4 regions of the Bacillus sp. 1NLA3E genome follow, and region 1 is predicted to be linked to each of the others. Evidence: riboswitches for the same ligand, from Rfam matches in the RefSeq annotation. Region 1 holds a riboswitch; each other region holds the start of a gene.
The links. A riboswitch is a leader RNA that binds a small molecule or an ion and turns the genes downstream of it on or off. The one in region 1 is predicted to bind lysine.
Positions count from the first base shown of each region.

Region 2: linked by a shared signal. The riboswitch ahead of B1NLA3E_RS21530 (transporter substrate-binding domain-containing protein) and the one ahead of B1NLA3E_RS17580 (aspartate kinase) in region 1 are both predicted to bind lysine.
Region 3: linked by a shared signal. The riboswitch ahead of dapA (4-hydroxy-tetrahydrodipicolinate synthase) and the one ahead of B1NLA3E_RS17580 (aspartate kinase) in region 1 are both predicted to bind lysine.
Region 4: linked by a shared signal. The riboswitch ahead of B1NLA3E_RS21110 (amino acid permease) and the one ahead of B1NLA3E_RS17580 (aspartate kinase) in region 1 are both predicted to bind lysine.

Region 1 is NC_021171.1:3,667,399-3,670,589, forward strand. It holds gene B1NLA3E_RS17575 (YslB family protein) at 1-63, shown strand, start outside; gene B1NLA3E_RS17580 (aspartate kinase) at 120-1,349, opposite strand; lysine riboswitch at 1,480-1,658, opposite strand; gene uvrC (excinuclease ABC subunit UvrC) at 1,727-3,191, opposite strand, start outside.
Region 2 is NC_021171.1:4,487,590-4,490,780, reverse strand. It holds gene B1NLA3E_RS21540 (multicopper oxidase type 3) at 1-564, shown strand, start outside; gene B1NLA3E_RS21535 (hypothetical protein) at 551-1,351, shown strand; lysine riboswitch at 1,542-1,722, shown strand; gene B1NLA3E_RS21530 (transporter substrate-binding domain-containing protein) at 1,872-2,717, shown strand; gene B1NLA3E_RS21525 (amino acid ABC transporter permease) at 2,778-3,191, shown strand, end outside.
Region 3 is NC_021171.1:2,615,900-2,619,090, forward strand. It holds gene B1NLA3E_RS12390 (Msr family ABC-F type ribosomal protection protein) at 1-639, opposite strand, end outside; gene B1NLA3E_RS26025 (erythromycin resistance leader peptide) at 920-964, opposite strand; lysine riboswitch at 1,192-1,371, shown strand; gene dapA (4-hydroxy-tetrahydrodipicolinate synthase) at 1,500-2,387, shown strand.
Region 4 is NC_021171.1:4,404,387-4,407,577, reverse strand. It holds gene sdhB (succinate dehydrogenase iron-sulfur subunit) at 1-58, shown strand, start outside; gene B1NLA3E_RS21125 (YkvA family protein) at 278-715, shown strand; gene B1NLA3E_RS21120 (YidH family protein) at 959-1,339, shown strand; lysine riboswitch at 1,537-1,726, shown strand; gene B1NLA3E_RS21110 (amino acid permease) at 1,833-3,191, shown strand, end outside.

The DNA of each region.
Region 1 (3,191 bases):
AAAAAGGGTGCCAAAGTTCAGTTTACTGTAAAATGGGATTTACAAGATAAAATAGACAGTTAATTATCCACTTTTACATATAAAGGCTGACTCATCCGAGTCAGCCTTTATATATGTTTTTATAATTTTACTGATGCACTCGCTAAATTAAAAGCTTGATGAAGTGCTTCCACTGCAGGTAGCATTAGTTTTTGTTTAACTACTGCTGAAACTTTAATCTCAGAAGTACTAACCATTTTTACCTCAACCTCGTTTGCTGCTAACACTTCAAACATTTCCGCCGCAACTCCTGGATTAGAAATCATACCAGATCCTACAATTGATACCTTTGCCAAATCTTGTTCAGCTTCAATTCTCTCATAGCCAAGAGTTTCTTTTACAGATTCAAGAACCGCTAGGGTTTCCTCCAAATCTGAACTTTTGATTGAGAAAGATAAATTGGTGGTATGTTTTTCTGTAGTACTTTGGATAATAATATCTACGTTAATCCGATTGGATGCCAAAGTTGTAAATACAGTGGAAAGGCCCGTTAATGAGTTCGGTAACCCAACTACCGATACTCTGGTAATTTCTTCTTCAAATGCCACTCCGCGCACTACTAAATTTTGCTCCACTGATACTTCCTCCTCGATTATTGTGCCTGATTCCCTTTCCAAACTAGACCGGACCTCAAGAGGAACCTGATAATTTTTTGCATACTCTACCGCTCTTGGATGCAAGACTCCTGCACCTAAATTAGCTAATTCAAGCATCTCATCATATGACACAGAGCCCAATTTGCGCGCTTCCTGAATAAAACGTGGATCAGTCGTAAAAACTCCAGTTACGTCAGTATATATATCACACTTATCGGCTTTTAAGGCAGCAGCCAAGGCAACAGCTGTTGTGTCTGAGCCACCTCGACCCAAAGTGGTGATTTCTCCATCTATCGAAACCCCTTGAAATCCAGCGACAATAACAATTTTCCCCGCTTCCAAATCATTGTTTAATCTTCCCGTTTCAATGTCCATAATTCTTGCACTTCCATGGACGCTTTCGGTAATAATTCCGGCTTGCCAACCTGTATAGGAAACCGCATCATGTCCTTTTTCATTCAGTGCCATTGCCAATAAAGCAATGGTCATCTGTTCACCTGTTGTTAATAGCATATCCATTTCTCGTTTGTTCGGATTGTCTGTAATTCCCTTTGCCAAGCTCACAAGCTGATCAGTTGTTTTTCCCATTGCTGATACAACGACAACAACACTATTCCCTCTATTTTTTTCTTCTATCACTCGTTCTGCTACATTTAAAATACGTTCAACGCTACCTACAGAAGTACCGCCAAATTTTTGAACAATTAGCACCACTATTCCCCCTACTCTCTGCAGAAATCTGAATTTTATATCTGCTTTTTCTTTCCTTTTCAGGGCATAAGAAAAAGCAATGAGAAATCATATCCCATTGCTGTGAAAACGTTCAATATCATGTACGTAACCACAGTGAGATAGCTCTCCAAGACAAGACGTCTTGACAATCCAACATTTATTCAATGCAGGACCAGCAAAGAAAGCAATGAGTACTATCTTCACTTCGGCGAACTTTCCTTTCAAAGCTTTTCCTTGAAGCTCATCCTTCTCCAAGCTTTTACTGATTAAGTTCGCACCTCTACCTTCACTTTAACGATCTAAAGTGTCGACTCTTAAGTTTTTAACATTATAGCATATAAAAATATTATTTAGCAATCCTAACTATTTATTTTCTCCAACAGCTCTTTGGCTATATTTGCAGGAATTCCAATCGAGACCATTTCCTCAATGCTTGCTTCCTTCATCTTCTTTAAAGATCCAAAGGTTTTAAGCAAAAGCTTCTTTCGTTTCTCACCAATACCAGCAATTTCATCAAGATGCGATTGGAAGGCACTTTTTCCTCGTAACTGACGATGAAAAGTAATCGCAAATCGATGGACCTCGTCTTGAATCCTCTGAAGCAAATAGAATTCTTGACTATTTCGGGCAAGCGGGACAATTTGCAAGGGATTTCCATATAAAAGTTGGGACGTTCTGTGTTTATCATCCTTTACAAGTCCAGTAATCGGTATATCTAACCCCAGTTCATTTTCAAGGACATCTCTTACCGCTTCAACATGTCCTTTTCCTCCATCAATAATTAATAAATCTGGAAGAGGTAGATTTTCTTTTAGGACTCTCGTATATCTTCTTCTTGTAACCTCTCGCATCGATTCGTAATCATCGGGACCTATTACTGTTTTGATTTTATATTTGCGATATTCGTTTTTATTTGGCTTACCATCAATAAATACCACTAATGCCGAAACTGGATCGGTTCCCTGAATGTTGGAATTATCAAAAGCCTCGATTCGATGGGGAGTATAAATCCCTAAGCTATCACCGAGGTTTTCTACTGCATTGATGGTTCTTTTTTCATCTCGTTCTATTAAGGAAAATTTCTCCTTCAAGGCGATGGTCGCATTTTTTTCGGCAAGTTTCACTAAATCTTTTTTCTGACCACGCTTTGGGATTAGCACTTTTACATCAAGAAGTTGTTCGAGCATACTTGTATCAATTGTTTCTGGAACTAAAATCTCATTTGGCTTGAAATGATCCGATTTTGCATAAAATTGACCTAGGAAGGTTAACATCTCTTCTTCTGCCTCATCATAAATTGGAAACAACGAGACATCCCGCTCAATCAGCTTTCCTTGCCGGATAAAAAAGACTTGAACACACATCCAACCCTTATCAACAGAATATCCAAATACATCACGGTCTGTAAAATCAGTCATCGTCATTTTTTGTTTTTCCATAATGGTATCTATATGAATGATTTTGTCACGAAAATCTTTGGCACGTTCAAAATCAAGTTGCTCAGCTGCTTCGGTCATTTTTTCAGTCAAATCTTTTTTGATATCGTTATATCCGCCGTTTAGAAAGCGAGTAATTTCGTCTGTTAAGGATTTGTATTCTGCTTCACTTACCTCTTTGACACAAGGTGCTAAGCATTGACCCATATGATAATATAAACAAACCCGATCTGGTAGAGTCGAACATTTCCTTAATGGATAGATTCGATCAAGTAATTTTTTCGTTTCGTTTGCAGCTTGGACATTTGGGTACGGACCAAAATATTTACCTTTGTCTTTTTTTACTTTTCGAGTGGTAATTAAGCGAGGGTGGCGTTCTGCTGTCAGC
Region 2 (3,191 bases), 820 kb from region 1:
AATCTGATTATTGACCCAGAACCACTTTTTGTCGAAAGGGAGGACCCATTGGAGGACTTCGAGAATCAGGGGTCAAGAGGCTTCAATTATCGTGCTGAACGGTTTAGTCACCGATTAACTAGTCCTAACGATATATCAAAAGTATTCAGCTCTAAGGTCCATGGCGATCCTGCTACCCCACTATTTATTGCTTATGCCGGCGATCCTGTTACATTTCGCTTTGTTACACCAGCAGACCGGGCGAGAGGTCACGCTTTTACGATTCATGGCCATAAGTGGTTAAAAAGCAGTGATGATGTAAATTCCTCCGTTATTTCGATTAGTGGACAGAATGTCCCTGGGTCTAATGATGATTTTGAATTATTTTATGGTGCCGGCGGTTATTGTCAAAGTCCTGGTGATTACCTCTATCGTTCTGGCAACATCCGTTGGGATATCGAACTTGGATTATGGGGGATCATGAGGGTTTTAGGGGAAAGAATCCCTTATTTGGCTCCATTGGATGAGAGAAGTTCTTATGGAAGAAAAGAGGTAAAGGAGGATAACTTAAATGAAGGAACATGAAGATCAAGACTATAAGGAAAGTCAATTGGAAGCATGTGAATGTGACGGAAAACTTGATCATGATCAATCATGTTCATGTCCTCCCTTACATCCATGCCCTGAAAAGATTCCTACTCCACGATTTCGATCACCGAACAGTCCATTGCCGCCAGCAGAACTCGATGAATTACAGGAATGTATCGAGGTTGCCAATCATTTACTTCGTTCATTAAGCAATGAGCGTAACCCAAATAATCAACGGCAATTGCAATTACATTTACTAGATTTGAGGGATATTTTAATCCGTGTAAAGGTCTACTGTCAGGAAAAGCAAATTGAAGAGGTAGGGACACTTGTAACAGCTGGAAAGAACTTTATTAAGTTGAATACAGTGGGAAAAAGGGTGTTCATCCTATTTAATAAAATCGACTCCTTGCAATATGAGGAATGCAACACAGAGAAAAAACATCAACAGGAACTCATCCATTTGAATCGCCAGCTCAAGAGGGAGCTCGTTCTCCATTTTGGTGAATTTGTTTCTGGTGAACCAGAACTAGTTAATCTTTTCTTTGGCATCCCTATCCATCTAATGCTTTTTCAATTTGTCGGATGTCAGGTGGAAGTAATGGTTGAGGATAAGAGCGAGGCAATTTCTGGCCAATTATTGAATGCGGATGAAAACTTCTTGCACCTTTTAAACAAAGAGGAAATGGAACAAATTCCTTTTGCGAAAGCATGTTTGATTCGGTGTCTGTTTAACAGGGACCGCGACTTCATTCTTCTTGGCAATCAAAAATTTTGCGGTTAGATCTTTTGCGTAAGATAAAGGTAAGGCACAACTAGGTAATCAAATCACTAGTTGTGCCTTTTTGCGCGCAAAACTTCCGATTGTCCCCTATAAGAACCGTCCCTCTTGACACCCCCGCTCCCCCTTGACAGATCCTATTTGTTATTTTAAGATATATTAAAATAATAACTTAATAGACCTCACTTTTAACATGTGAGGTAGAGGCGCGATATTTAACAGTTTTTAGTGGAGTCTGAGAGACTTTGATACTAAGGAGAAGGAAATGTCGCCGAAGCTTGTAATATCTCAGTATTACTTGCTGGGTCTGCAGTTAAGAGCTGTAGAACTGTCTCAATAAACTTCCCGGTTTATTGAGTTGTGCTATCTCATTTGGGAAAAAAGAGGATTTAGGGTTCCTTATGCATATAAGGCCTGAGTTCATCGCTCAGGTCTTTTTTTGTTGAGTAAAATACCTAAAAAATGAATAAGTGTTAAGGTTCAGAAAACTATAAAATTTATAATCAAAGGGAGAGGAATCATTATGATGAAAAAATTATCTATTTTAATAGCTATGTCTTTGGCAGCTATTATTCTATTATCGGGTTGTGGAAAAAGTAGTAGTTCAGAAAAAGCGGATGGATCTTCAAAAGAAGATGACACTTTTAAAGTAGGTCTCGAAGCTGGATATGCCCCATTCAACTGGACTCAAAATGGCGATTCCGATGGCGGTGTGAAAATTGATGGCAATGCGGAATTTGCAGGCGGATATGATGTTGAAATCGCTAAAAAAATTGCTGATGGTTTAGGAAAAAAATTAGTGATTGTCAAAACTGAATGGGATGGCCTTGTTCCTTCATTAACTTCTGGAAAAATCGATGGAATTATTGCAGGGATGTCTCCAACAGCAGAGCGTAAAAAGACAATCGATTTCTCAGACAACTACTATAAATCAGATTTAGTTATCGTGGTTAAAAAAGGTGGAAAATATGAGGATGCGAAATCCATTCAAGATTTTAGTGGAGCAAAAATATCGGCACAATTGAATACATTCCACTATTCAGTAATCGACCAAATCAAAGGTGTAAAAAAACAGCCAGCTATGGATAACTTCCCAGCAATGCGAGTTGCTCTGGAATCAGGTGTAATTGATGGATACGTATCGGAACGTCCTGAAGGTATTAGCGCTTCTTCTGCGAACGATCATTTTGCCATGGTAGAACTGTCAGAAGGATTTAAAACATCAGATGGTGACACAGCAATCGCAGTGGGTGTGGCGAAAGGTAGTAAATTGACTGAAAAAATCAATAAAATCTTAGCAGGAATATCAGAAGAAGAACGTCAAAAAATTATGGAGACAGCTATTAAAAATCAACCAGCAGCTAAATAAAAATGATTTGAAACCGGGTGTATTTTACGCACTCGGTTTCATGAATATAGGAGGAGAAAGATGAGCTTTGATTGGGTAGTAAAAATTGTCTCAGAAAATTGGCCAATGTTTCTTCGTGGTGCTGGTGTGACACTCTTAATTGCCATCATTGGTACGATTATAGGGTCGATCATTGGTTTATTAATAGGGGTTATTCGAACCATTCCGATGCCTGAACGAGGGGCCAAACGCTTCTTTTTAAAATTAATAAATGCCATTCTTTCTATTTATATTGAGTTTTTCCGTGGAACACCAATGATTGTACAAGCGATGGTCATTTATTATGGTTCCGCTTTAGCATTTGGTTTTGATATGGACCGATTATATGCAGCAATTTTTATCGTATCAATCAATACAGGGGCCTACATGTCAGAAATTGTTCGCGGCGGTATTGTATCGATTGACAAGGGACAATTTGAAGCAGCCCAAGCAATC
Region 3 (3,191 bases), 1.1 Mb from region 1:
TGCAGCTTTCATAAGTCGGCTTTTTTCTTTAACATACTTTTCATGCTGTTCTTGTTGTTGCTTTTGCTGAAGCTCTTTTTGGGCAACGTAATCTGAATAGTTCCCTGGATATTCCGTTACAGTTCCGTTCTCTATTTCCCAAATTTTCGTGACTAGTTTATCTAATACATAACGATCATGACTTACAAGGACAAGTGCACCAGGATAATAAGACAATTTCTCAATCAAGAATTGGATACCAGCTTCGTCCAAATGAGTGGTCGGCTCGTCAATTAATAAACCTTCATGATAGGTGGAGAATAATTCAGCTAGTTTCATCCGTGTTTGTTCCCCTCCACTGAAGTTTTCAATTTCTGTTTGAGGGATAGCAAGCTTTCCTAACAACTCATAATCCACATCTTTTTCAACAGGTGTCTTTAATTGATCAAAATAGGCAAAATCCACAAAACGGTTTACATGACCCTTATCCGGTAAAATTTGACCATTCATTAGCTTTAATAGCGTACTTTTTCCAACCCCGTTTTTGCCAACAAACCCAATTCGATCAAACTGATATACTGACAGCCGCTGGATATATAAAATTAATTTATCTAAAAATGACAGTTCAATATTTTCTAACTCGATATATACCTTTTCCATTCTTCTCAACCTCCAGTTAGTCATGGTCTTTTTCTCACGAAAAAAACCACAGGCTATCTGCCTGTGATTTGAGAGTAACGGGAATAAAATCCTTGGTGTTATACCAATAAGTCCTCACTAAATAACTCCTTTCACGGAGAAAAGGACATAAATAAAGAAAAATTGAATGATCTGCCTTTCTACATTTATATATTTTAAATGCGAAATGAAGATGATTAAAAAAGGACAGACTAATCCCGTGTACTCTGTATACACAAACAGAGCCTTTGAACGTATTAAATTACGAGTTCAAAGTTTGGAATCGAAGTCTCATAAAATGGGTCATTTTTTAATAATCCTCCCAAATTTAATGCTTACAACATAATTATAGATTTTCTTTTAGAAGTAGTCAAAGAGAAACTGAACTTCTTTTCATCCACTCTGCCAGACTACAATTCAAGTGTATCACTCTTCTGTTTTATTATAATATTTCTACTATTACCCTTGAAACAGTAACGGAATTCTGTTATTATTACTTTCAATTAAATATTTTCTTACTTCAATACCTTTTGAAGTGAGGATAGAGGCGCAAAGACCAATAGTACACAATCTTAGGATGATGAGATCCAGTGACGATTGTAGAAAGGGGAATTTGCCGAAGTGAAAAGAACCTCATTGTTCTTAAAACTGGGTCTGCTATTGAATAAATGCAGAACTGTCATATAGGAAACTATATGGAGGGCTATCTCACGCATGGGAACGATATTTTTATTTATGTTTCTAATGCAGCAGCGAACCCTCGTTGCTGTTTTTTTGCGTTGATTTTTGAATAGTCTTGTCCCTCTATAATTTTAAAAAAATTATGTAAAGGATGAGGAAAAATGAATTTTGGGCAGGTATTAACCGCAATGGTTACACCGTTTGATCAAAATGATGAGATTGATTTTAATGCGACAAGAATCCTAGTTAATCATTTAATTGCTAATGGTACTGATGGAATAGTTGTTGCAGGTACAACTGGGGAATCTCCTACTTTAACTACAGAAGAGAAAGTAGCATTATTTAAATTTGTTGTCGATGTTGTCGGTGGCAGAGTTCCCGTTATCGCAGGAACAGGCTCCAATAATACGAGAGCTTCAATAAACTTAACAAGACAGGCTGGGGAAACTGGTGTAGATGGGATTATGCTCGTAACTCCTTACTATAACAAGCCTTCTCAAGAAGGAATGTTTCAACATTTTAAAACAATTGCCGAATCAACTTCGTTACCCGTTGTGCTTTATAATATCCCTGGACGAAGTGTGGTTAACCTGTCAGTTGAAACCGTTGTTCGTCTTTCTAAGATTAATAATATTGTCGCTATTAAAGAAGCAAGTGGCAGCTTAGATGTGATGGCAGACATCATTAACAAGACCTCTAGTGATTTTACCGTCTATAGTGGTGATGATGGTTTAGCGTTACCGCTATTAGCGATTGGCGGTACGGGAGTCATTTCTGTTGCATCTCATATTATTGGGAATGAAATGCAAGAAATGATGAATAGCTTTAAGTTGGGTCATGTCGAGGAAGCGGCAATAGCTCATCGCAGACTTCTCCCAATTATGAAAGCACTATTTGCAGCACCAAACCCTACTCCGGTTAAAGCAGCGTTAAATATGAAAGGGATCCATGTTGGTGGTGTTCGATTACCATTGGTTCCTTTGAGCGATGAAGAAACACGTGCATTGCAAAGTGTGCTTGAACTTAGTAAGGTAGAAGTATTTAATTAATCAGTTTTCATAGCTGGATTTATTTTATTGAGTTAATTTACTAAATGATCAGCAATTCTATTCAAACTAAAAAAAATGTAAAAAAGCTTGGATCAATCTCCAAGCTTTTTGACATTTTCCACTTTATTTCCAAGCATCCGTTAGCTTCCAGTGATACAAAGAAAGCGAATAATTAACAGCTATACTAATGCTCGGATTCTCCCCAGTTGATACCACCCTAAACTATAGTTGCTATCCAGTTGTATGGACTATATCTACATCAACAATATCAATCCCTAGTTCATGTGAGCTAGTTGCGACAACACTTTTGGGAAGTGCCAATTCCATCATTGTTTTTTCTACATACTCCCGCTCATATGTGAACTATTAACATTCTGGTTAGTTATCAGTGGATTTATTCAGCAATCGGAGAACTCGCATGAAAAGGATTCTTTCAATATCATATTTGCTATTACATCAACATTACGTTTCATTTCGTTGGAACGTAATGTATTGTTTTGCCACAAAGCCCAGATAATAGGAAGTCGCCATTTACCTACAATTAAGTTCAAAACATACTTTAATGGGCAATTATTCATATTTTTGTTTCCAGTTTCTTCACTATTATCGAAACACTCCTTTAATCAGTTTTTACTGACTTAGTATTAAATTACTGCAGACTTGTTTTAATTTAATTATGTATTAAAATTATATCGTGGTTAACCGGGTATTAGTAACATTAGCAAGGCTTTAAGTACTAACACAAGTAGGATTCCTAGTAGGTGTTGGAAATTTGTGAATAGAATGATTAATAATAGGAGGGAA
Region 4 (3,191 bases), 740 kb from region 1:
CGCTAACCTAAACAGACAAATAACCCTACAATCATTCAAAAACTTCTTTGGAAACTAAAAAAATGGTCAAAAACTGGCGCTTTAAATCTGTACTGTATTAAGTGGTGCCTGACCCCCGGCACTTTAAAGCGCTATAGTATTAAATAGAAAAATGTCATTCTTAAGTGAATGATGTTTTTTTTTTTTGAAAACAATAAATTGGCATATTTGTTTGCAAGGTGAATTTGGTGAGATTGTCGAATTATAGTATTATGAAGTAGAAAGAGGTGAAAATTTGATGGAACAAGAAGATTTTTATCAAAGTTTCAGAAAGAAGATGCAGTACTGGGAAAAGAGTGAGGATGGCAAAGCAAATAAATATGTAGAAATTTTAATGTTTGGCCCAGACTTATTTCATTTATTATGCAAATTGACCTTGGATGATGATGTCTCCGTAACAGATAAAGCCAAACTAGCTGCGGCAATTGCATACTTTGTTTCACCTATTGACCTTATACCTGAAGCATTACTTGGCCCAGTCGGCTATGTAGATGATATCGCAGTTGCAGCATTCGTATTGAATGGAATAGTGAACAACTCAAGCCCTGAAGTAGTAAGGAAACATTGGGCAGGGGATGAAGACGCTCTAAAAGTCATAAAACAAATCCTAGAAGTTGCCGACAAAATGGTTGGATCAGGATTAATGAAAAAATTAAGAGGGAAATTTGGTGGCTGATCACCAGCTACCAACTACAACGCCGATGCAGATGCTTTAACGTGTTAACACGCTAAGTGGTGCCTGACCCCCGGTGCGGTAGTGCATTAAAGTCCTTCTTTTCTATGTGGTTATTAAATAAATGGGACAAACTCTTTCTATAAGAAGGGGTTTGTTTTTTTATAGGGACATATTCAGAAGAGGAAGGGGATAAGTTAGGAAATAGATTAATACATTTAGTAAAAAAGAGGTGTTCGAAATTTAATGAGTGACAGTGAAAAGCAGACGGTTGACTCAAAATATATTCAGCAGCATTTGGCAAATGAACGCACCTATTTGGCATGGGTTAGAACAAGTATAACCATCATTGGAGTGGGATTTTTGATCACCAACCTCCATTTTTCAACTCTATCGACTAAAGTTGTGATTGGAGATATTCTTGCTAAAATCATTGGCCTCGCCTCAATTGTATTGGGAATCATTACTCTAATCATGACTACATTTAGTTATTTTCGAAAAGGGAAGGACATCAACAACCAAACCTTCCATTTTTCAAAGGCATTAGTTGTATCATTATCAATTCTATTAATCCTGATTTTCCTTGTATTTGGCATTTATTACTTGTATGTTTGGAAATTTATCTAAGTATTTTAGAAAATTATTAACCGAGTAAGGAGAGCGAATTTGTTGGACAGAATTGTTCTTCTTATTTTTGGAAAAATTTAAACTGCTAGCGCTCATCGCATCAAATTTACTGGGAATCAAAGGTTATTGACATTTCCTATGGTGCACATTATAGTGAATATTGTTCTACTAATATAATATATTACCCTCATCCTAACCGATGAGGTAGAGGTCGCGGTTTTTAATAGTAGCGTAAGGGAGATGCAGAGGCATCTACGAACTTACTTGAAAGGAAAAATCGCCGAAGTTTGCTCATTACTCTGTTTGAGCATGCTGGGGCTGTATCCGAACAGGAACAGAACTGTCACGTCTGCCTTAACCTGGCAAACGTGTTGTGCTATCTTCATGGAAGGTTTGATGCGGTTAAAGTAGAGAATGCCGTCGACACTATTGTTCGGCTTTTTTTATTGAAATTTTGCGCTCCTTCCCAAAAAAAGAAAAGGAGTTTTTTTATATGAGTCAAGGAAATGCGACAGCTAGAGTTTTAGAGGTTCAAGAGGAATTACAGCAGGAACAACCACAGCTGCACCGTGGATTGCAGGCCCGACACTTAACGATGATCTCCATCGGTGGAGCCATCGGAACAGGCTTGTTTTTAGCAAGTGGCGCAGCCATTCATACCGCAGGACCAGGTGGAGCCTTGGTCGCATATGGCATTATCGGAATTATGGTTTACTTTTTGATGACAAGCCTTGGTGAACTGGCTGCCTACATGCCGGAAGCGGGCTCGTTCAGTACCTATGCTAACAAATTTGTTGATCCAGCCTTAGGGTTCGCGCTTGGATGGAACTATTGGTACAACTGGGCGATTACGGTCGCAGCCGAATTAGTTGCTGGTGCCCTCATTATAAAATTTTGGCTACCGGACAGCTCATCGCTGCTCTGGAGTGCTTTATTTTTAGCAATCATGTTTGGATTAAACTATATGTCTGTCAAAGGTTTTGGTGAGTCGGAATATTGGTTTGCCCTTATTAAAGTAGTAACGATTATTCTCTTTTTAGTAGTTGGCGTATTAATGATTTTTGGTGTGTTCACAGGTAAGGCGGTTGGCTTTACAAACTTTATGTTAGCCGATGGACCGTTCCACGGCGGATTTTTCACCATGATTGGTATCTTCATGGCAGCAGGATTCTCCTTCCAAGGAACTGAGCTACTCGGAGTAGCAGCAGGGGAAAGTGAAGACCCAGCTCGTAATGTTCCACGTGCAGTTCGTCAAGTGTTCTGGCGCATTCTATTATTCTATGTATTAGCAATTGCTGTAATCGGGATGCTAATTCCGTTTACAACTGAGTCACTTTCAAGCGGTGATGTAACGGTGAGCCCGTTCACGCTTATCTTTAAACGTGCCGGTTTTGCGTTTGCGGCATCGGCTATGAATGCAGTCATTTTGACATCTGTTCTATCTGCGGGTAACTCTGGTATGTATGCTTCGACTAGAATGCTTTGGAATCTTGCTAAAGAAGGAAAAGCACCGAAGTTTTTATCAAAAGTAGATGGCCGTGGCGTGCCTGTTAATGCTCTACTTGTAACAACAGCGGTTGGTCTTATTGCCTTTTTTGCCTCCATGTTTGGTGATGGTGCTGTTTATATCTGGTTACTGAATGCATCTGGTATGTCCGGGTTTATCGTTTGGTTAGGCATTGCGATTAGTCATTATCGTTTCCGGAAAGCCTTTGCGGCACAAGGACGTAGCTTAAAGGAACTTCCTTATCTTGCTAAATGGTTCCCGTTCGGCCCGATTTTTGCCTTTGTTTTGTGTACGTTTGTTGTTTTAGGACAAAACTATGCTGCTTTCATGGGTGACAAAATTGAC